One region of the Xenorhabdus aichiensis genome, then DNA from elsewhere that is predicted to be linked to it. Evidence: predicted binding sites of a transcription regulator. Region 1 holds the regulator's gene; the other holds the start of a gene.
The links. The regulator ArgR, encoded in region 1, controls arginine synthesis, uptake and breakdown. The targets are predictions, from matches to a motif close to ANTGAATAAAAATACANT.
Positions count from the first base shown of each region.

Region 1 (11,414 bases):
CACGAAGAAAGGAACGCGCTGGTGCAGTTGGGTTGGTGTGATATCTAGAATTCGGTTTTTGCCATCACTGGCCTTGCCGCCCGCCTGCTCAGCCAAAAAAGCAATTGGGTTGCATTCATACAGCAGACGCAATTTTCCTGTTGGGTGGCTTGCGGTGCTTGGATAAATATAGATGCCGCCTTTCAGCAGGTTGCGGTGGAAATCTGCAACCAGCGAGCCAATATAACGGGTGGTGTAAGGGCGCTGGGTGGTTTCGTCTTGTTCTTGGCAATATTTGATGTACTTCTTCACGCCCATCGGGAATTTGATGTAGTTCCCTTCGTTGATGGAGTACATATTGCCTTTGGCAGGGAATTGAACTTTCTCATGAGTCAGGCAGAATACGCCGAGTGAGGGATCGTAAGTGAATGTATGAACTCCGCAACCCGTGGTGTAAACCAACATAGTGGAAGAACCATAGACCACATAACCCGCCGCAACCTGACGATTCCCCGGTTGCAGGAAATCTTCTTCGGTAACCGGCTGCCCAATAGGTGTAATTCGATGGTAAATTGAGAAAATAGTCCCGACGGAAACGTTTACATCAATATTCGAAGAACCATCCAGTGGGTCCATCAAAACAACATACTTCGCATTTTCTGCACGGTCGCCATCAAAGACAACGATCTCATCTTCTTCTTCGGAAGCAATACCTGCTACTTCACCGCGCGCTTTCAATGCAGCCTTCAGTTTTTCATTGGCATACAAATCCAGCTTCATCTGAACTTCGCCCTGAACATTCGATACGCCGCTGGTGCCTAAAATATCCACCAGACCAGCCTTATTGATGTCCCGATGAATGATCTTGGCACCCAGTTTGATGGCAGAAAGCAGTGCGGTCAGTTCACCCGTAGCATGAGGAAAGTCGTGCTGTTTCTCGACGATGAATTCGCCTAATGTTTTCATGACGAAAGCCCTGAATTTTATTGTGGTTTTAGAGAGCGTGCTGCACTTGCGTGTCGCACTCATGCGCGGCAGTTTAGCTAAAGAATGGGTTGATTGATAGGCTATTGCATTTCTAATCTCAGCATTGATGGTTAGAATAGTGACACACTTCATGATATTGGATAGAAATAAATGCGTATTCATATTCTTGGCATCTGCGGTACTTTCATGGGAGGGCTGGCGATCCTCGCTCGTTCATTGGGTCATGAAGTTACCGGCTCTGATGCCAATGTGTATCCTCCAATGAGTACCCTTCTGGAAAAACAGGGCATTGAGCTGATTCAAGGATATGATCCTTCACAGCTCGATCCTGAGCCAGACATGGTAATCATTGGCAATGCCATGACACGTGGTAATCCCTGTGTGGAAGCGGTGCTGGATCGTGGCATTCCTTATACATCTGGCCCACAGTGGCTACATGATCATGTTTTGCCAGAACGCTGGGTGTTAGCCGTCGCTGGAACGCATGGTAAAACGACAACCGCAGGAATGCTAGCATGGATCTTAGAAGCCTGCGGTTATAAGCCGGGGTTCCTGATCGGCGGTGTGCCGGGCAATTTTGACGTTTCAGCACAAATCGGTGAAAGTCCATTTTTCGTGATTGAAGCGGATGAGTATGACTGCGCGTTTTTTGATAAGCGTTCAAAATTCGTGCATTACAGCCCCCGCACGCTAATCATGAATAACCTTGAATTTGATCATGCTGATATTTTTGAAAATCTAGCGGCCGTTCAAAAACAGTTCCACCATCTCGTCAGGGTTGTGCCGGGCAGTGGTAAGATTCTGGTACCCGATAATGACATTAACCTGAAACATGTGCTCGGAATGGGATGCTGGAGTGAGCTGGAACATATCGGGGAAACGGGCAACTGGCAAGCGAAGAAAGTCAGTCAGGATAGCAGCATCTACCAAGTGTTCCATCAAGGTGAACAGGTTGGCGAAGTGAACTGGTCATTGGTGGGTGAACACAACATGCACAATGGTTTGATCGCAATTGCGGCTGCCCATCATGTTGGTGTTCAGCCTGCGGATGCTTGTCAGGTACTGGGCGATTTTATCAATGCGCGCCGCCGTCTTGAATTGCGTGGTGAAGTGAATGGTATCTCTGTTTATGATGATTTTGCTCATCATCCCACTGCAATTTTGGCGACACTGGCAGCGTTGAGAAGTAAAGTTGGCGGTGTCGCTCGTATCCTAGCTGTGCTAGAACCGCGTTCAAATACCATGAAAATGGGCATGAGCAAAAATGATATTGCGCCTTCTCTGGGGCGTGCTGATGAAGTCTTCTTGTATCAGCCTGCCAATATTCCGTGGCAGGTTGCAGAAATTGCGGAACACTGCATCCAACCTGCTCGCTGGAGTGCGGATATTGATGCTTTGGTACGTGTGATTGTTGAGGCGGCACAACCGGGTGATTACATTCTTATCATGAGTAATGGTGGATTCGGTGGCATTCACGAGAAGTTGCTGACTGAGCTGGGTAAGAAAGTGCACGAGGCTTGATTGTCAAAATCGTCAGAGTGAGGGGATCGCATGAGTCGTGCGATCCTCTTTATCTATATTCCCAGGGTTCCGTTTGTCTGCTGCCGTGCTGCAACTTGAAATCTATTGGGTATATGTAGTTTGGCTATACGACAGGGTTAAAGTTCTTGATCAAAGAGATCGAGAATAGCCTCGTAGAGCTGCTTTGTTGTAAAGTCCTGTGCTGGTGTCGTAAAAATAGTGTCATCTCCCGCAATACTGCCAAGTATTCCTTCTGCTTTACCCAGGGAATCCAGCAGGCGTGCAATCAACTGTGCAGCGCCCGGACTGGTGCGAATAACCACAACACAATGATTATAATCGACATCCAAGACCAGATTTTTCAATGGGCTTGTGGCTGTGGGAACACCTAATTCTGCGGGTAAGCAGTAGACCATCTCCATTTTTGCATTACGGGTTCGGACTGCGCCAAATTTAGTCAGCATTCTGGAAACTTTAGATTGGTTAATGTTTTCAAAGCCCTCTTCCTGAAGTGCTGCGACAATTTCACCTTGAGAGCTGAATTTTTCTTCTTTCAATAAGGCTTTGAAAGCCTTGACCAAATCTTCCTGTTTCGAAGGAGCACGCATATTTCACCATCGTTGAATCCGTTATGAAGCTATTATTATGCGAAAGAGTGAATTTTTATTCAAGGAAGAGAAGAAAAAACTAAAATAATAAGCATAATTACATTATTTTCATTTCCCCAATATATCCTTATTAATCATCAGGATATTCATGCGTTTATTTTTTCCGCGTTTCCTTTCCCACATATTGAGTATGGTAAATATATTGTTAATTAAATGGTGTTGTTTGGTTTTGGAGATAAGAGTAAGGTAATCAACTAAGTTATTAATAATATAACAGGATTAATTCTCAAAAAAGTGTCCGTTATCTCATTAACAGATAAGCCTTTTGTCTAGAATAAAATAACTTTGGTGTTTCATCATCAAGCCATTAGGTAGATAATCTGTCTGTTAACAGATTGTTCTTAATACGTAGTGATCAGTGGGGCTGAGAGTCTATCCCATACATGCATTGAATGTGGGGAAATAGATTCAGGCTCTTAACCAGACAGGTTTAAGTTTTTTACAGCATTTATTTAAGGAGTATCAGGATGAAAGTTGCAGTTCTCGGTGCAGCCGGTGGTATTGGTCAGGCACTTGCCCTTCTACTCAAGACCCAACTTCCTTCAGGTTCAGAACTTTCCTTGTATGACATTGCTCCGGTGACTCCAGGTGTGGCAGCCGATCTTAGTCATATCCCAACGGAAGTCAAAGTCACTGGTTTTGCTGGTGAAGATGCAACCCCTGCATTGGTAGGCGCAGATGTTGTATTAATCTCTGCGGGTGTGGCGCGTAAACCAGGCATGGATCGTTCAGATCTGTTCAATATTAATGCGGGGATCATTCGTAATCTGGTTCAGCAGGCAGCTAAGGCTTGTCCAAAAGCATTAATCGGTATTATTACGAACCCTGTGAATACGACTGTGGCGATCGCGGCTGAGGTTCTGAAAAAAGAAGGCGTTTACGACAGAAACCGTCTGTTCGGTGTTACGACGCTGGATATCATCCGTTCCAATACTTTTGTTGCAGAACTGAAAGGTAAGAACTCTGAGGAGTTGGAAGTGCCTGTTATTGGTGGGCACTCTGGTGTGACTATCCTGCCATTGCTGTCACAAATTCAGGGCGTCAGCTTCACTGATGAAGAAGTTGAAGCGTTAACCAAACGTATTCAGAACGCAGGTACTGAAGTGGTTGAAGCGAAAGCAGGTGGCGGATCTGCCACTCTGTCTATGGGGCAGGCAGCGGCACGTCTGGGTCTTTCTTTGATCCGTGGCTTGCAGGGTGAAAGCAATGTCATCGAGTGCAGCTATGTAGAAGGTGATGGCAAATATGCCCGCTTCTTCGCTCAGCCTGTTCGCTTAGGTAAAAATGGTATCGAAGAACGTTTAGATATCGGCAAGCTTAGCGATTTTGAACAGAAGTCACTGGATAGCATGTTGGACGTTCTCAAAAAAGATATCGAATTAGGCGAGAAATTTATTAACGGTTAATTCATTTAATTCGTAATTTATTAATATACGAATTAAGTTAAATATATTAGATAACTGAAACCGCTAGCTCAGAAATAACTAGCGGTTTTTCTTTCAATAATTATATTGATAGCTAATTATTCTTTTTTTCTCTAACTTTCCTTTCTAATAGTTCTCCTGTATGTGGATCGAAATAACGACTAGGCCATATTTCAGACGGATGTAATCCTAAGTAATTCGCTATTATCCATTCTCCCTTAGGCCATGGGCGAGAAAGTGTATTCGCCAAAGTTGATGAGCTTAACCCTGCTTCGCGTGAAACGGCAGCCAGTGTCGTTCCGCGTTTACGTAAAGCAGCAATAATATCAGCAGGATGCCAATCCGATTTCATAGAAATCATTTTTTTAATCCTTTCCTATTAAATTTGAAGCCACATTAGTGGTATAACTAAAGCGTTAGTGTGAAATTAATAACGAACACGAATCTGTTATTAAGAAAATAAAATAACATTATTTTTTCTAAAAATATTTCTAATTTTTTCTTAATAACTTCTTTTTTGAACTTGGTTACAAAAATAGAGAAACATTATGAAAAAAGAGTGGTATACGGCAATGGAGTTGACCGGTGTAGGTGAGTTACCTAGATCACCACAAGGAGTTAATGCCAGAGCAAAACGTGAAGAATGGTTGAGGCAGAAACGAGCAGGTGTTCAAGGCAGGGCGATTGAATATCACTATTCGTGTTTTCCTGAATCAACATTGTCGGCTCTGGAGCTTCATGAAATATCACCTGAATATCAGGTTCAGAAACAAGATCCTCTATCCATTTGGGTGAGTGCATTTAATTTACTCGCCGATGAAGAAAAGGAGGCAATTACAGAAGTGATATTACGAGATGGCATAAGAAGTTTTTTGGAAAAAATCATAGCTACTTGAGGCAGCTTTTGAAAAGCCAAATGTTCAAAATTTGGCTTCCTCTTCACTGCTCCGATGTAAAGCGAGGATAAAGAGATGAAAAAAGATTGGTATTCTGCAAAGGAACTCATTGGCCTCGCAGGTCTGCCATCGTCTCCCCAAGGCGTCAACTTGATGGCAAGGCGCGAGGGTTGGGAACAACGCCGTAAGCGCGGAGTACAGGGGAAAGCTCTCGAATATCATGTCAACAGCTTGCCCGAAGAAGTTCTGAATGTACTGGCCGTCAGTGAAAATTCGGTTGAGTATTATCGGAATAAGCGACAGGATCCGTTCATGATTTGGATTGAAGCTTATTATCAATTGACCAAACCCGAAAGGGAACGCATGGTTAAGTTCATTTTGAGGAAAGGGCTGGCTAGTCTAGTCCAATACATAGGAATTCAAGAGGTTGAAAATAAAGACAGTATCCCAGATTGAGCAATCTGGGATACTGATTAGCTCAGATCAGGAAAGTCGCTGTACCGCGACATGGGCTAATCCCACAAGGGCCGCCTTATATGGAGACTCATCCAGTACTTGTAACGCTGAAATAGCTTTATCTGCTTCTTCTTCCGCCCGTTGGCGGGTGTACCTAAGTGAACCACACTGTTTCATTGTTGCTAGTACGGTATCTAACAAATGGCGGCCATTGCCTTGCTCAATGGCACTGCGTATCAGTGCAGATTGCTCGGGGGCTCCATGATGCATGGCATGCAGAAGGGGCAGTGTAGGTTTGCCTTCGTTTAAGTCGTCCCCGGTGTTTTTACCGAGCGTGTTATCATCTGAATCGTAATCCAGCAGGTCATCAATCAATTGAAACGCCGTGCCAAGATAACGGCCATAGTCACGCAGTGCAGCTTCCTGCTCTGGTGTCGCGCCGGATAAAATGGCCGCAGAGTGCGCCGCTACCTCAAACAGGCGAGCGGTTTTACTGTAAATCACGCGCATATAATCATCTTCTGAGGTATCAGGATCATTGCAGTTCATCAACTGCATCACCTCACCTTCGGCAATGACATTCGTGGCGTCGGACATCAATTTCAGTACCCGCATGGAATCGAGATCAGTCATCATCTGAAACGATCGAGTGTAGATGAAATCACCAACCAGAACACTGGCCGCATTGCCATACATAGCGTTGGCTGTCGCCTTGCCTCGGCGCATGTCGGATTCATCGACAACATCGTCATGCAATAGCGTTGCCGTGTGAATAAATTCGATCAAGGCGGCAACTTTGATATGTTTTTCTTCTTCACAATGAAGTGCTTTCCCAGCCAGTACCGCAATCATTGGGCGAATACGCTTACCACCGCCGCTGATAATGTAGTAGCCAAGTTGGTTGATCAGCGCAACATCAGAATTTAATTGATTAAGAATGGTTTCATTAACCGCTGCCATATCATCAGCGGTAAGTTTAATTATTGATTCTAAATTCATGTTTTGGCTTTGGACTCTGATTCAGAGCTGTGCTCATTAAATTAGCATATCAACAGATATCACGATGTATCGATTGTACTTGAAAAACCGTTCAAATAAATGACAATCGAAAAACTCTGTTTTTTTCTCATCTGTTCTAATTCTGCACTTGTCTTCGAATCGGTTTTTGCGTAGAATTCGCGCCCTATTGTGAATATTTTATAGCGCGCTCTGGAAAGATATTTTAGGGGGTGCGCGGAAAGCGGAGTTTATATGTACGCAGTTTTCCAAAGTGGTGGTAAACAACACCGAGTAAGCGAAGGTCAGACAATTCGCTTGGAAAAGCTGGACATCGCAACCGGTGAAACTGTTGAGTTTGACCAGGTTCTGATGGTCGCTAATGGTGAAGATATCAAGATCGGCGCTCCAGTAGTTGAAGGCGTTAAAGTTAAAGCTGAAGTTGTTGCTCATGGCCGTGGCGAGAAAATTAAAATCGTTAAGTTTCGTCGTCGTAAACACAGCCGTAAGCAGCAGGGCCACCGTCAGTGGTTCACTGATGTTAAAATCACTGGCATCGCTTAAGATTTTAGGAGAGCAGATTAATGGCACACAAAAAGGCTGGCGGCTCGACTCGTAACGGTCGCGATTCTGAAAGCAAACGTCTGGGTGTAAAACGTTTTGGTGGTGAGTCTGTTTTGGCAGGCAGCATCATTGTTCGTCAACGTGGTACTAAATTCCACGCAGGCAGCAACGTAGGTTGCGGCCGTGACCACACCCTGTTCGCATTAGCTGACGGAAAAATTAAATTCGAAGTTAAAGGTTCAAAAAACCGTAAGTTTATCAGTATCGTAGCTGAATAAGTTTTTTGAGTCTAAATCGAATCGGAAGCCCTGCAATGTGTGTTGCGGGGCTTTTTATATTCTGGATTACGCCATCTCTGGGTACAGCAGCCATCCAGCTTTACGGTGGTTATCCTACGGAGAAAAGTGATGAAATTTGTAGATGAAGCCAGCATACTGGTTGTAGCGGGAGATGGTGGCAATGGTTGTGTCAGCTTCCGTCGAGAAAAATATATTCCAAAAGGTGGGCCCGACGGCGGTGATGGTGGTGACGGCGGTGATGTCTATCTGCTGGCAGATGAAAATCTCAATACGCTTATTGACTACCGTTTTGAAAAATCCTTCCGTGCTGAACGTGGTCAAAATGGACAAAGCCGTGATTGTACCGGTAGACGTGGCCAAGACATTACCATCAAAGTACCAGTAGGAACCCGTGTGCGTGATATCGCGACTGGGGAAGTCCTTGCGGATATGGTGCGTCATGAGCAGCGTCAGATGGTTGCTAAAGGGGGTTTCCACGGCCTTGGTAATGCCCGCTTTAAATCTTCTGTTAACCGTGCTCCTCGCCAAAAAACGATGGGGACGCCAGGTGAAAGCCGTGAGCTGATGCTGGAGCTGATGCTGCTGGCAGACGTGGGAATGCTGGGGATGCCAAATGCAGGTAAATCCACCTTCATTCGCTCTGTTTCGGCGGCGAAACCTAAAGTAGCGGATTATCCATTTACGACACTGGTGCCAAGCCTTGGCGTTGTGCGGATGGATAACGAGCAAAGCTTTGTCGTGGCAGATATTCCTGGTTTGATCGAGGGTGCGTCAGAAGGTGTAGGCTTGGGTATTCGTTTCCTGAAACATTTGGAGCGTTGCCGTGTCTTACTTCACTTAATTGATCTCTGCCCGATCGATGAATCTGATCCGGTTGAAAATGCCCGTATCATCATCAAAGAACTGCATAAATACAGCGAAAAACTGGCAGAAAAACCGCGTTGGCTGGTATTCAATAAAGTCGATCTGACCGATCCGGAAGACGCTAAACAGCGGGCAAAAGCCATTGCTGATGAGCTTGGTTGGGAAGGCGACTATTACATGATTTCGGCTGTAAATCGTCAGGGAGTGAAAGAGCTCTGCTGGGATATCATGGAATTCATGAAAACTCAGCCTCGCCATATGGAAGTGGAAGAAAACGCCCAGCCGGAAAAAGTTGAATTCATGTGGGATGATTACCACAAAGAGCAGTTACAGCAGTCATCTGATACGGATGCTGATGATGATTGGGATGATGACTGGGACGAGGGAGACGAAGAAGGCGTTGAGTTTATTTATAAACACTAGATCTTCACTCTAGACGTACAAGAATGACAAAAGGGCGCTTAAAAAGCGCCCTTTTTCGATCAATGATTTTGGTATAGAGATTTATATAAATGACTTTCGAAACGAGCCAGAGGAACACGGCGGGTACGTTGATCGTCAGGTAAGACAGAATAAGAAGAGATAAACTGGACAAAGGCGATCTGCTGTCCGCTGGCAGCGGTAATAAAGCCAGCAAGATTATAAACCCCTTGCAGTGACCCTGTTTTTGCAAAGACTTTACCATTTACACCGGCTTCATGGAGTCCCGGACGATAGGACAGAGTACCGTCATAACCTGATTTTGGCAGCATGGAGATAAAGTCGAGATCATCATTATGTTGCGCGATAAATTGCAAGATCTCCATCATGGTTGCTGGCGTGATTAAATTGTGACGTGAAAGGCCGGAACCATCAACCATGACGGTACTGCCTAGATTAATGCCTGCTTTTTGTTTCAGTATCTGACGAACGGCATCAGAACTAGTCCGCCATGTTCCGGGCACGTTGAAATAGCGATGACCGAGGGTGCGAAAGACGGTATCGGCAATCATGTTATCTGACTTTTTCAGCATGATTTTAAGCAGATCATGCAATGGAGCAGATTCATTCAAAGCGAGAATCTTCTCTGGTTGCTCAGGATTCGATTGGCGCCGTAGATGGCCTTTTAGCTCAATGTCAGCGATGTGCAGTTCATTTTTCAAAATAGCACCCACATAACTTGCTCCATTCTGGATGGCGAATGCCAGTGGCAGTGGTTCACTGCGCTGTGTCAGACAGCCTGTCAGAGTAAATCTGTTTAATTCACCTGAGGTAACATCCAGTTCACAGTATTTTGCTTCTGGAGAGCCTTTAGACAGCGTTTTTACTTCACTGAATATATTGACAGGATAAAAAGAAGGAACACGGACAAACGCCAGTTCACCGGGTTGTTCTGAACTATACAGCGAAACAGAAAAGCAGTTTTTATCTACAATTGCGGCGGCTGGAGGTGCACTGAAGCATTGGGTCATGTCATTCCATACCCAACCCGGAGCTTTATCATGGCTTGAGAAAATTGAACTGTCTATGATGAGATCGCCATCAATCTGTTTTATGCCGGATTGTTTCAACGTTTCTACCATATTGCGCAGTTGCGAGCGTGTCAGCGTTGGATCACCAACAAAACGGGCAGTCAGATTGCCCTTCAATATACCATTTGAAATATCAGCATTACTTTCCAGTGTGGTGATAAAACGGTAATCCTTGCCAAGCTGTAACAGGGCTGCCAATGCCGTCACAATTTTCTGAGTACTGGCAGGCAATGCCAACTGCTGCCCATTATAATCAAATAAGGGCGTTTTTGAGCCGATTTTCTGGGCAATAAATGAGAAGTCAGTTCCCGCAGGCAAATATTGAGCGTCTTCTTCTATTGAGGAAGCATGTGCGCTGAAAATGCTCAAACTCAAACTGAGCATACAAGCTATTCTGCTGGTAATTTTTAAAAGAGCCATAGATCTCGCATATGAAGGTGGAAGAATTCCAATAATATTTACATCAATAATACTAAGGTGCAATTCAGGGAAAAGTAAACGATGATCCATCATCAACTCTACGTTAGAATGATACATTAGCAGGCAAAATAGGTATGTGAACTTCAGGGTATACTGTAGTTTGCTCCCCTTTTATTGTCTGGAGGCCCGCCTGATAGGGTGTGCTCATTATGCTGTTATTGCAAAAATCAGGAAGATGTTGTTTGGGCTTAGGATTGATTTAGAGGTTTGATAAATGAAACAAATTCCGATGACGGTACGTGGCGCGGATAAATTGCGCGAAGAATTAGAAAATCTGAAAAATGTACGTCGCCCTAAAATTATTACCGCAATCGCCGATGCGCGTGCGCATGGTGATTTGAAAGAAAATGCGGAATATCATGCTGCTCGTGAGCAGCAAGGGTTCTGCGAAGGCCGTATTCAGGAAATCGAAGCTAAACTTTCCAATGCGCAGGTGATTGATATCACGAAGATGACTAATAATGGTCGTGTGATCTTTGGGGCAACGGTAACGGTATTGAATGTGGGTTCTGATGAAGAGCAGACTTACCGTATCGTGGGTGACGATGAAGCGAATATCAAAGAAAACCTGATTTCGGTGAATTCACCCATTGCTCGTGGGCTGATTGGTAAAGAAGTGGATGATGCTGTTGTGATCAGTACGCCAGGCGGCAAAGTGGAATATGAAGTTCTGAATGTCGAGTATCTCTGATGTTGGGAAACAGTTTAATCCTGCCTGTTAGGGTGAGAAACTGTTACAGAGAAATCGTGGCAAGCGGCCATTATGCTG
Region 1 is NZ_JAQRFO010000006.1:25,886-37,299, reverse strand. It holds gene fbp (class 1 fructose-bisphosphatase) at 1-945, opposite strand, end outside; gene mpl (UDP-N-acetylmuramate:L-alanyl-gamma-D-glutamyl-meso-diaminopimelate ligase) at 1,117-2,487, shown strand; gene argR (transcriptional regulator ArgR) at 2,625-3,095, opposite strand; gene mdh (malate dehydrogenase) at 3,623-4,561, shown strand; gene PSI22_RS04500 (helix-turn-helix domain-containing protein) at 4,674-4,940, opposite strand; gene PSI22_RS04495 (DNA-binding protein) at 5,128-5,475, shown strand; gene PSI22_RS04490 (DNA-binding protein) at 5,551-5,931, shown strand; gene ispB (octaprenyl diphosphate synthase) at 5,959-6,930, opposite strand; gene rplU (50S ribosomal protein L21) at 7,183-7,491, shown strand; gene rpmA (50S ribosomal protein L27) at 7,512-7,769, shown strand; gene cgtA (Obg family GTPase CgtA) at 7,899-9,077, shown strand; gene dacB (serine-type D-Ala-D-Ala carboxypeptidase) at 9,137-10,585, opposite strand; gene greA (transcription elongation factor GreA) at 10,860-11,336, shown strand.

Region 2 (11,414 bases), on a different contig from region 1:
CGTCATTGATATTGAGTATTGCGCCGTAGATAACCCCATTTGACCCATTAATATGATTGGAGATATATTTACATATGTCAATATTGCCGTGATAGACAAGCAAGTAATGAATAGGCGGCTGATGAATAATGGCGAGAACAGACTTTCATCGCTGCTGCTCTCTCTATTCTGATTCGTCTCTTTATTATTAAGGTACGTTTCATCAAGCCAGAGCATACAGACTAAGCATGAAATGCCCGCGAAGATTGCCATGCCGGTGAAGAGGCTTGGCCATTCAAAGCTCATTAATAGTAAATAACCCAGGACCGGGGCAATAACAGGAACGATACAAGTAATACCATTAATCACCGACAATACTTTTGAGCGCTTATCGTCGTCCAGGGTATCCCTCAGGATTGCAAAGGTGACGACATAGCAGAAGCCGGCACCGACTCCCTGCCAAAAGCGCGCGAAAAGAAATTGTTCGGCAGAAACAGTAAACGCTGCGCCATATGAAGCGCAGACAAAAATTAACGCACCCAATAATGCGATGGGTTTTCGGCCAAATCGGTCGGATACAAGTCCTGCGATAATCATGGTCGATGCCATACCGGCCAAATAAATAGAAAAAGCAGTATGAAGGTCTACGGCAGTGGCATTTAAATCTTTGGCAATATCGGGTAAGCCAACAAGATATAAGTCCACGCCCAAGGGGTAAATTAGCACTAACATAAAGCAACATGCGAGGTATTTGAACATACTGATTTCCTGCAGATTTCAGATCATAAAGAGACAAACACGCCTAATTAACATAAACCGCCTGTTCAAAAAAACACCCGCATAGAAACTCGCACATACCTTATGGATCGGTCGGCGCGACGGCAGCTGAACTTGTCAGGTATCACATAAGACAAACTACTTAGTTTATTTTAATAATAGCCTTTTTCTTTGAAGATTAATGCTTAATGACGCTGAGCATGATTCAAATTTATAGATAGATCAAGGTTTTTTAAATGAACATGAATATATAATAAGAAAACTATATTGATTTATATAGTCATAAAATGAAATAAAAAATAACTTTAAATTAGGTTGTGTATTTGTATACTGTGTTTATAGTTTTCAACCTGAAATAACTAATTATTTAATTTTTATTATCCGTTATTGAGTGAGTTATTGTAATTACAACACGGATAGTTACTGTAATTAGATGATAGGAAGCATTATCCCCCTATGCATATATTTCATACCAAGCACATGCATTTTTTAAATGCATACATGTGCGCTTCAATATGCAGATTTCATACATAAATAACGATGAGGTGTCACATGAAATATTAATTTTTTACATTTAATATAACGTGACTTGGTTTTTTTACAGCTTATATCAAATTATTTTGATATGGAGCGAAATAGTAACATGAAAATTATCTTGTTATTAATTAACCTCAGAGGAGATAATGCGTGAGGCATTTATCACGGAATGTTAAGTTGTCATCACTAGGACTATCACTTGATTTATCTGATTTTAATCTTAAAGACATAATCACTAAAAACAAATTCACGATTTATAATCAAGAAATTAGCCCATATATAGTTAAAAGCATTGCAGAAGAAAATATTCGTAAACAGTTAGCTAATGATTTTGACGTTTACTCCGAATTATCATGGGTCTCTGAACGACAGAAATATGGCTATTTATTAATGAGGAATTGTTTTTCGACCGATAAATTACCGCCAACCCCTTGCAATGATGAAGCACCTGATGCGAGTTTATGGATCGAGCCAGCATCAACGTTAATGGCTATGTTAGGTGTAACAGGTCACACGGTCTCCTCTTATCTAAATGAAATGCAAGGCCGATTGGCGCACATGGTTATGCCCGCCAAGAACAATGGAAAGTCTTGATCCCGCTCTACAAAAAACCTTTCCCCGCATACAGAAGTCGTCAATGGTCATTGGTCGGAAATGCTTCCTGATGACACAAGGAATCAAGTCATTGCACCAGAGGTATTTGCCCTGGCATGTCTAAGAAATCCGACTCAGGCAGCGACAACGGTTTGGTCATTGGATGACATTTTGAATAATTTAAGTTATTCAACGATAGAGCAGCTGATGAAACCGGAATATATCGCCAGCAGCCAATCCAGCTTTGATGTTGATTCAAAAATAGAAAATGTCAGTGTGATTGGCGATATCAATGGTCGACTTGTCATAAGATATCCTAAAAATTAACGCCCAGTTAATGCATGAACAGGGCTTTAAATTCCATCAGGCAGATAATGGCGTTTGGTTGACAAAATCGGTGCCGGTCAAATATATAAGCTTCAATTAGATTCTTATTTTTGGTGATTACCATGTTGGTTACTGATGCTCTGCTGGCGTTCATCGTTGCCGCTTTTTTGCTTATAATGATTTCAGGTATATGGTATTGGTTTTAAGAATGGCGGCCTGCATGTTGGAGATTGTGATAATTGGATACTTTGTCTCCATCTCCATCTCCGCCTTTACCGCCGTCTCCACCATTTCTTCCTGATTGACCGGGAGATGAGCCGTTACCCCCGTGACTTCCATTTATACAGTTGCTATTAGGTATCCCGTTTTTACCATCCTGACTAGGTTTTCCATTGAATTGATTACAATCAGTAATTTTCACATTGGTCTTGGCGTTGGTATTGGCATGTAATGATACGAACGGAATGGTTAATATAGATGCAGCTATGATTATTATGCTTGGTTTCATTTTTATTTTTCTCCAGAATATAGAATTTCTTTACAAAAAGTAAAATCACGCAGCTTAATTATCCAATTTTATAAATTAATCTATTGTTTATTTAGCCTTTTTATTTTTTCAATTTAAAGATTGATGATTTTATTTTATCGAAAATAGTCATTTAAAAAATAACGCTCTAAAAAGAACGTAGCGCAGTGACCAGTTCTATTTCATGATGTAATTTAATATTTTGTTAAAGATTGTTTTTAAACAAAATTTAAATAAATAAAAATTATCATCCGCAATATGCTTATTCAGCAATTTAGTTAAACTAATTTCGTTGCCATGTCAAAAGGACGTGTTGAAACAGGGTGAGATCGCGAATGTTATTTGACCAAATCGGGTCAATTTGATCTGTCGCTGAAATTATGATCTTATACCCCTTTTTTCGTGAGCACCAGAATGAGTGTCGGTGCTTTTGCTCTGTATTTCGGTGAGTTATCCGATCTCGCCAGTCTGCCAAAGTCAGTTACCCTTTATTTGACGTGCTGTTTTCAACGGGATTCCCTGCCCATGACACAATAGCCCGTATTATCTCCCGCCTTGACCCGGTCAGTTTCAACGCTGATTCATTCAATGGGCACAGGCTGTCAGCGCAGGTATCGGCTGTTAGCCTTCCCCGGTGCTGTTTATGATGATGGCCTTTTCTGAAAGAAAAACACACTGTCAATTTATTGCAACAGAGTGGGGGAGACATCTCATTACACCCTAATAAAAATATTACTTATATCGCATTTTTATAACGAATAAGTAACTCTAAATTTTTATCGGGGCAGTAATTTCGAGTATAAAAATATTTAGTTATTTTTAACTGAATTCAAACATGATCTATCGTAGAAAGTTACTTACGTTACAAAAATAATTATATCTAATTGTTTCGTGATATTTTATCTTTTTATATAATACCCTCATTAGATATTTTTCATGAGAACATGCCTTTTTATCAGGAGTTATAATAATGGAAGAGCAAGCAAATTATGATTTTATTGGTGAATATTATGAAAAATTCTCCAATACAGTCGCTCAACGGCAGTCTGAGCTTAGAGATATCCTCAACATGGTCGGTGATATACAGGGAAAATCAGTCCTAGATTTAGCTTGCGGATATGGTTATTTTGGGCGGGAATTACACTGCCGCGGCGCTTCAAAAGTGGTCGGCGTCGACATCTCTGAGAAAATGATTGAACTCGCCAAAGCAAAATCTAAACTGTATGGTGATGATATTGAGTTTTGCGTACAAAACGTATGTGAAATGAAATTACATGAAAAATTTGATATCGTTATCGCTGCCTTCTTATTCCACTACTCACAATCTACTGAAGAGCTTGAAGCTATGTTTCAAGCGGCCGCTAATCATTTAAAGCCCTCTGGAAAATTAATAGCTTACATGTCATCACCTGATTATCGATTAGAAAATGGAAACTGTGATAATTATGGCTTCAAAATTTTGAGCGAAGAGCCTTGGCAAAATGGTTTCTGTTGCCAGGCAGAATTTCTGACAACTCCACCAAGTCCTTTCACATTTTATCGTTGGAGCCGTGAAAGCTACGAAAACGCAATTAATAAAGCAGGATTCAGTCGTTTTAGCTGGCAAAAACCAACAGTCTTAGCAAGCGACTTAGAACGTTATCCTCAAGGTTTTTGGGATATTTATTTGCAGAATTGTGTTCATACCGGACTTATTTGTCAGTTTTAGGTTCGTTGTCCATTATCTCCGCATCTGTGGTTATATTTCATTTCATCGAACATAAGCCCTTCCTATTTTTTTCGATTAGTGAATAATGTTTGTCATACGGGAAACATTGAAAAAATTGCCGGGTTTTAGCCCGGCTTTAGCCAAATATTCTAACATTTTTTTATTTTTATTATGTCGGCGGTATGAGTAATGTTATTTCACAATTGTTATTAACGATATGAATCCAATACCAGCAACTTTTCAACATCGAAGGGCGACAGAGTTAATGAATAAGTCAATTCAGTAGATAGTACAAGAGCGGCACAACGTTGTGCGAAATGAACACTTTCCTGAAAATCCATACCTGCTAACGCACAATGAACTAATCCCGCCATCATTGCATCACCGGAACCTGTGGTATTGACAACATTAACAGGAAATGCCGGAGAGTGACCTTCTATATAACCTAGCTCACTGTAGTACACACCTTCAGCCCCCATGCTTAAAATTACCCGTTGAACGCCTTGTTCATGAAACCATGATGTTACCGATTGAGCCTCTTTTATTGAATTAATTTTAATACCACTGATCTTTTCCGCTTCCAGCCGATTGGGTCTAATAGTATGAATATATGATAACCAGTTACGTACTATGCCAGCCTTATATGACGAGACAGGATTAACAAATATTGGCACATTACCTGAGTTTTTAAATAACCATTCCAGAGCTTCTTCTTTCAAATTACAGTCGATAATCAGTATTCCTGCTCTTTCAATGAGAGGTTTAGATTTATTTAGTAGCTCAGGAGTGAGTTTTTTCAAAATATCCATATCACTAACGGATGTATGCGGTTCACCATTGCTATCAACTATTGAATGATAGATTGATGTTCTTGCATCATTCAGTTTATGAGAATGGCTAACATCAACGCCTGCTAACCTGGTTTCTCTAAAAAGTCTTTTTCCATATGAATCATCACCAAAAACAGAAATTAAATAACTATCATTCTTTAACGCGGCAATGTTATGCGCAACATTTCGAGCTACACCACCTAACGTATATTTTGTTTTCCCTGGGTTGGAATCTTTCTTTAATAATTCAGTCGAAGCGAAACTGGTAATATCCATGTTGGAAGCACCAACCGTTACGGCACAATTCCCACTGGAAAAAATGTAACCCTTACCTTTTATATGTCCCTTTTTTTGTAGATTCAGGATATGTCCTGCGACGCTTGAACGACTGATTTCAATAATATCAGCGATTTCTTTTTGGGCGAGAAAAGGATTTTTCCTAAGAAGTTGTAATATTCTAAACTCCAGATTATCCATTTTTCTCATATCATGCCCTTTATTATTGCGAAACATGGTTATTTTTATTCCATTGATTAATGATAGTAAAGTGTATTTTTATACATTATGCTTGGAGTGAGAAAGCGATCGTAAACTTAATGATATATTATTCATCGTTAAAAATGTGATTTTACTCTTAAATTTTGTTCTGAAAAATAACGAATAAGCGGGATTTTAAAAAGATTAGCGTGGTAACCATATTTTATTCCGTTTATTTTCAATTAAAAACAATTGGTTATGTTACCTCTGTATCATTTTAAGCATTTGTCTTTTCTTCTGTTTTAATTTTTTTTCTAAAATGAAATGGCGATTTTCAATTACATTGAAATGTGATAATTAACACATTTTTACCAGTATTAAATATAACTTCACGATTTTATTGCGGTGTAATATTTTTATATTTAATAATATTTTTTATTACACCATTAAATTTATTTAATTATGCTATTACTATGGGCGCTTTTAATTGTCAAGGTATTATTTCTGTAAGTAAAATATCTCGGTTAATCATAATAACCGATATTTATTTATATTTAATTAATTTTTTCATCAGCTAAATAGCTTTCCAAAATAGTGATACACCTTGCATGGATCTTTAAGTAGCAAGGCTTACGAACTGGTCACGCATTCAAAGTGTTGTTCTTTGTATATACTCTCTATTTTCAATGCTAGGGGGAGACCTCAGATGGCTACGGTAGATGTGAGATGTCGGTTTTGCCATTAAAATAGAAATATGTAAAAACATGGCACAGGTAAAGGAGGGTATCAGCGTTACCGTTGTTTATTGTGTGACCACATTTTCCAGCTTGACTACTCTTATCGCGCTTGTCAGGTCGGAATAAAAGAGCAACTCATTGATTTAGTTCTGAATGATTCTGGCATTCGCGATACTGCCCGGACACTGCATATCAGTATTAATGCTGCCGTCCGAACTTTAAAAGGTTGTCGCCACGAGGCGTAACCTCGCTACCTCTAGAGAATTTAGAAATCCAACTTATCTGTTAAGTTGATGAGGTGGGGTTTCAGATTATTTTCCCCAACTCGCATTATCGTTATTTATGAAAAAACAAAAAGCGGTGCTCATTCGCACCGCATTAACACCCATCAAAAACTAAGTTCCTTCGCTAGCGTTGCTACCATCACTGCCTTAATCGTGTGCATACGGTTTTCTGCCTGATCAAACACAATACTGTGTTTTGATTCAAAGACCTCACTAGTGACTTCCAGCCCACCATACAGATTGAATTCCTCAGCCAGTTGTTTGCCAAGCGTTGTTTCTTCATCGTGGAACGCAGGAAGGCAATGGAGGAACTTCACCTCTGGGTTCCCCGTCAGTTGAATGACATCCATATTCACTTGATAGGGCTTTAGCAGCGCAATGCGCTCTTGCCAGACTGTTTTGGGTTCCCCCATCGAAACCCAAACATCAGTGTAAAGAAAATCGGCATCTTTAACGCCGGTCGCAATGTCTTCTGTCAGGGCGATCCTGCCGCCGGTTTTTTCTGCCAGGGTTTGGCATTCGGCAATCAATGCCGCATCCGGCCAGCACGCTTTGGGAGCGACCAGACGCAGATCCATACCGGTTAATGCAGCGGCTTCTAGCATCGTATTGCCCATGTTATTGCGGGCATCGCCCAAATAGGCGAATTTGATTTCAGTTAGTGGCTTCTGGCTATGTTCCTGCATCGTCAGTAAATCGGCTAACAGTTGAGTCGGGTGGAATTTATTCGTCAAACCATTCCAGACCGGAACGCCGGCGTATTTCGCCAGAGTTTCGACAACTTCCTGCCCGTATCCACGGTACTGAATGCCGTCATACAGACGCCCAAGTACCCGTGCGGTATCCTTGATGGATTCTTTATGTCCAATCTGGCTGCCATTTGAGCTTAAATAGGTGACGCTGGCACCCTGATCATGAGCAGCGACTTCAAAGGCACAGCGTGTACGGGTGGAGTCTTTCTCAAAAATCAGCGCGATGTTTTTACCTGACAGTAAAGGCGACTCTTTACCTGATTTTTTATTCGCTTTTAATTCACTCGCCAGTGTCAGAAATGCATTGATTTCCGAAGGAGTATAGTCATGTAATCTTAGTAAGTTACGTCCATAAAATGGATTCATGCTGTATTTTCTCCATTAGAGTGATACTGAATTTATATTCAATATATATCGATAAAAAATTCAATTACAACCCCTGTGATGTGTATTTGTCATCTCAATGAAATTAAGGCAATTTGTCATGCCATAGTTTACGGTCTGTATTTCCTTTTTGACGAAATTGGATAGCTATATCCTTCGCAGGAAAAAGATGGGAGAATGCGAAACAGGACAGCCAAATGACGGAGGGGATTGGCATGGCAGACCCACATGCTTTAGAAGAACAGCGCGAAGAAACTCGCTTGATCATTGAAGAATTATTGGAAGATGGCAGCGATCCTGATGCGCTTTATATTATTGAGCACCATTTTTCGGCGGAAAACTTCGATCTTTTGGAAAAAGCCGCCGTTGAAGCATTCAAACTCGGTTATGAAGTGACGGATGCGGAAGAGCTGGAAACTGAAGATCGTGTTGTGCTGATGTGCTGTGATATCATCAGTGAAAGCCGTCTAGATGCTGAACTGATTAATACTCAGGTTGAGCAACTCATGAATCTGGTTGAAAAGCTCGGTGTGAATTACGATGGTTGGGGGACGTATTTTGAAGATCCCAATGCGCCAGATGATGATGATGATGATGATGATGAAGACGAAGCTGAAGATTTCCCTGAGCAGGACGAACGCAAACTTCACTAAGTTCTTCTGACGAGATTGTCGAAATAAATGCCCCACTTGGTCTGTGGGGCTGACTGATTAGAAGCATTATAGTGCTTTGATCATCCTGACCTCACAGTCGCTGTGGCCAGTATTGCCGAGTGGCTCACCAAGATGGCTGAATCCCAGTTTTTCATACAGTTTGATAGCTGCTTGCAAGATCTCCGTGGTTTCCAGATAGCAGCGCTTGAAGCCTTGTTTGGTGCCAAATTCCAGTGATTGTTGCACGATTTGTCTGGCAACGCCTTTTCCCCTAAGTACTGATGAGAGATACATCTTCTGTAACTCACAGATATCATCATCGCCGCCAGCCAGTGGAGCAACACCTCCGCCGCCAACGACTTCCCCATCCATTTCGACGACCCAGTAAGCGCTGCGTGGCTGGCTGTATACTTCGTACAATGTATCCAGAATCGGATCTGCGACGGCAAAACCTCGGTCTGCGGTCAGGCCATGTTCGGCGGATACTTGACGGATAACGGCAGCAATACCGGTATTATCTTGCGGAATAATGGGGCGAATGACGTAGTTTTGTGTTGTTTTTTCAGTCATTATTTCCTCTTTATATTTTTTATTTTGACTTAAAATTCTCCCAAAACAGGAAGTTTGTTGGGGGGAGATACGACTCAAGGAGGATAAAGTGATTGGAGCCACACTTGAGGATAGAATTAACTTCGTAAGTCACTATCAGCTTGATATTAATTGAAAAAATAAATAAGTAAACAGGATAAGCTTGCTGAATCTATTAATGGGCGGCGCTATGAAAACGCCGCTGATTGAGGAATTGAGGGGCAGGTTATTTGGAAATATCAGTGCCGAAGTATTTTTCGGAAATACGGGCATAAGTCCCGTCATCTTTCATGTCTTGCAGTGCCTTATTGATGACGGCGATCAGTTCTGGATCTCCTTTACGGAGCAGAACGGCCGATTTGCTTGCATCGGCTTGTTGGGCGACGATTTTCACTGGCGCATCAGGGCGCTGTTTTTTGAAATCCAGAAACGAAAGGCGATCATTCAATGTCGCATCTGCACGACCCGTAGCGACCAAATCAATGGCTTGGTTAAAGCCATCGGTACTGACTAAATGAGCCCCATTAGAGGTTGCTAGTTGCCCATAGTTGCTGGTCAGGGACTGGGCTGAACGTTTTCCTTTGATATCAGCGAAGGTTTTAATGTCATTGTTATTATCGCGAGTAATCAATACGACTTGGGAAGCGGTATAAGGAATGGAGAAACTGTACTTCGCTTCCCGTTCAGGTGTGACACCCACTTGGTTGATCACCGCATCAAAACGTTTGGCATCCAGCCCCGCAATCAAGCCATCCCATTTAACTTCCATGAATTCTGGTTTGACATTCAGGCGGCGTGCAACTTCACGGGCGATATCTACATCAAAACCAGTTAATTTATTGGCCTGATCGTGATAGGTAAAAGGAGGGTATGTCCCTTCTGTCCCAACCTTAAAGACACCGGAGGCTTTTATCGCGTCCAGATCCTTTCCGGCATAACTGGGGGCAGAGATTGCAAGGGCTGTGGCGCCCGCCAGTAACAAACTCAGGAATGCTTTCATTGTATTTCTCCAAATCAATAATGTGTCACTATGCTTATTTTGGCTTAGCGGGTTTACGCTGAGTCTAAACGTCACAGCCCGTTATATTTCCCAGTCAGGTAAAGTTTCCGTCAGGGTTGAGATAAACTCGCTAGTGCGCTGCTTATCCGGGCGGGTAAACATGGTTTGTGCTGTTCCCGATTCGACAATTTCACCTGATTCCAGAAAGATAACATTGTGGGCGAGATTGGCGGCCAGACGCAGATCGTGTGTCGCCATCACCATGGTCGTGCCTTCTTCTGCCAAATGCTTCAGAACAGAAACGACTTCTTTCGATAATTCAGGGTCAAGGGCTGAGGTCGGCTCATCACAGAGCAATACTTTGGGAGAGGGGGCCATCGCTCTGGCGATTGCCACACGCTGCTGCTGGCCGCCTGATAATGTGTTCGGCCAGACATCTGCCTTATGGGGCATGCCCACTTTTTTCAGCAATTCCTGTGCCCGTTCTCTGGCGCGTTCGCGCGACCATTTTTGTACATAAATCAGCCCTTCCATGATGTTTTCAATCACCGTGAGGTGAGGGAAAAGCTGAAAATTCTGGAATACCATGCCCGTTTGCAGGCTAAACCGTTGGATTTCCCTGTGCGGCAGGCGTTCTTTGCCAGTGAAGGTGATCTGTTCTTTGCCAATCTCCAATGTACCCGCCTGTGGGATCTCCAACAGATTGATGCAGCGCAGCAGGGTACTTTTCCCGCTGCCAGAAGGCCCGATCAACGCTGTCAGGCTACCTTCTTTAATGGTAAGGCTAATGTTTTTCAGCACCTTTTGTCCGTCGAAACTTTTTTCAAGGTTAGAGAGCTGAATCATTTTTCACTTCCTTATTGCTGCGGTGTGGTGAGAATTGTTGGGAGAATTTCTTTTCCAGACGAACTTGTAGTGCTGACAGCACTGAACTTAAAAGTAAATAAAGGATAGCGGCTTCGGTATACAGGATCAGCGGTTGGTATGTGACAGCGGCGATGCGTTGTGCAGCCAGGAACATCTCTGGAACCGTGATGACGGAAGCCAGTGAGGTATCTTTCACCAATGAAATAAAGGTATTTGACAGTGGTGGAATAGAAACTCGCGCCGCCTGTGGCAGTACGATCCGGCGCAGTGACTGCCACCAACTCATGCCGATGGAGTGAGACGCTTCCCACTGCCCTTTAGGCACCGAAATCAGCGCTGCCCGGATCACTTCAGAAGTATAAGCACCGACATTAAGGGTAAAGCCGATGACGGC
Region 2 is NZ_JAQRFO010000060.1:10,868-22,281, forward strand. It holds gene PSI22_RS18875 (MFS transporter) at 1-738, opposite strand, end outside; gene PSI22_RS18880 (hypothetical protein) at 1,444-1,887, shown strand; gene PSI22_RS18885 (hypothetical protein) at 1,948-2,214, shown strand; partial or broken gene PSI22_RS21575 (RNA 2'-phosphotransferase) at 2,201-2,314, shown strand; gene PSI22_RS18890 (hypothetical protein) at 2,417-2,722, opposite strand; partial or broken gene PSI22_RS21640 (transposase family protein) at 3,155-3,347, shown strand; gene PSI22_RS18900 (class I SAM-dependent methyltransferase) at 3,711-4,448, shown strand; gene PSI22_RS18905 (PfkB family carbohydrate kinase) at 4,658-5,791, opposite strand; partial or broken gene PSI22_RS18910 (IS1-like element transposase) at 6,510-6,778, shown strand; gene argF (ornithine carbamoyltransferase) at 6,881-7,894, opposite strand; gene rraB (ribonuclease E inhibitor RraB) at 8,128-8,565, shown strand; gene PSI22_RS18925 (GNAT family N-acetyltransferase) at 8,632-9,135, opposite strand; gene PSI22_RS18930 (amino acid ABC transporter substrate-binding protein) at 9,380-10,153, opposite strand; gene PSI22_RS18935 (amino acid ABC transporter ATP-binding protein) at 10,235-10,999, opposite strand; gene PSI22_RS18940 (amino acid ABC transporter permease) at 10,983-11,414, opposite strand, start outside.
Region 2: argF (ornithine carbamoyltransferase) is a predicted target of ArgR. The motif match lies at 7,920-7,937, and genes of this name have one in related genera.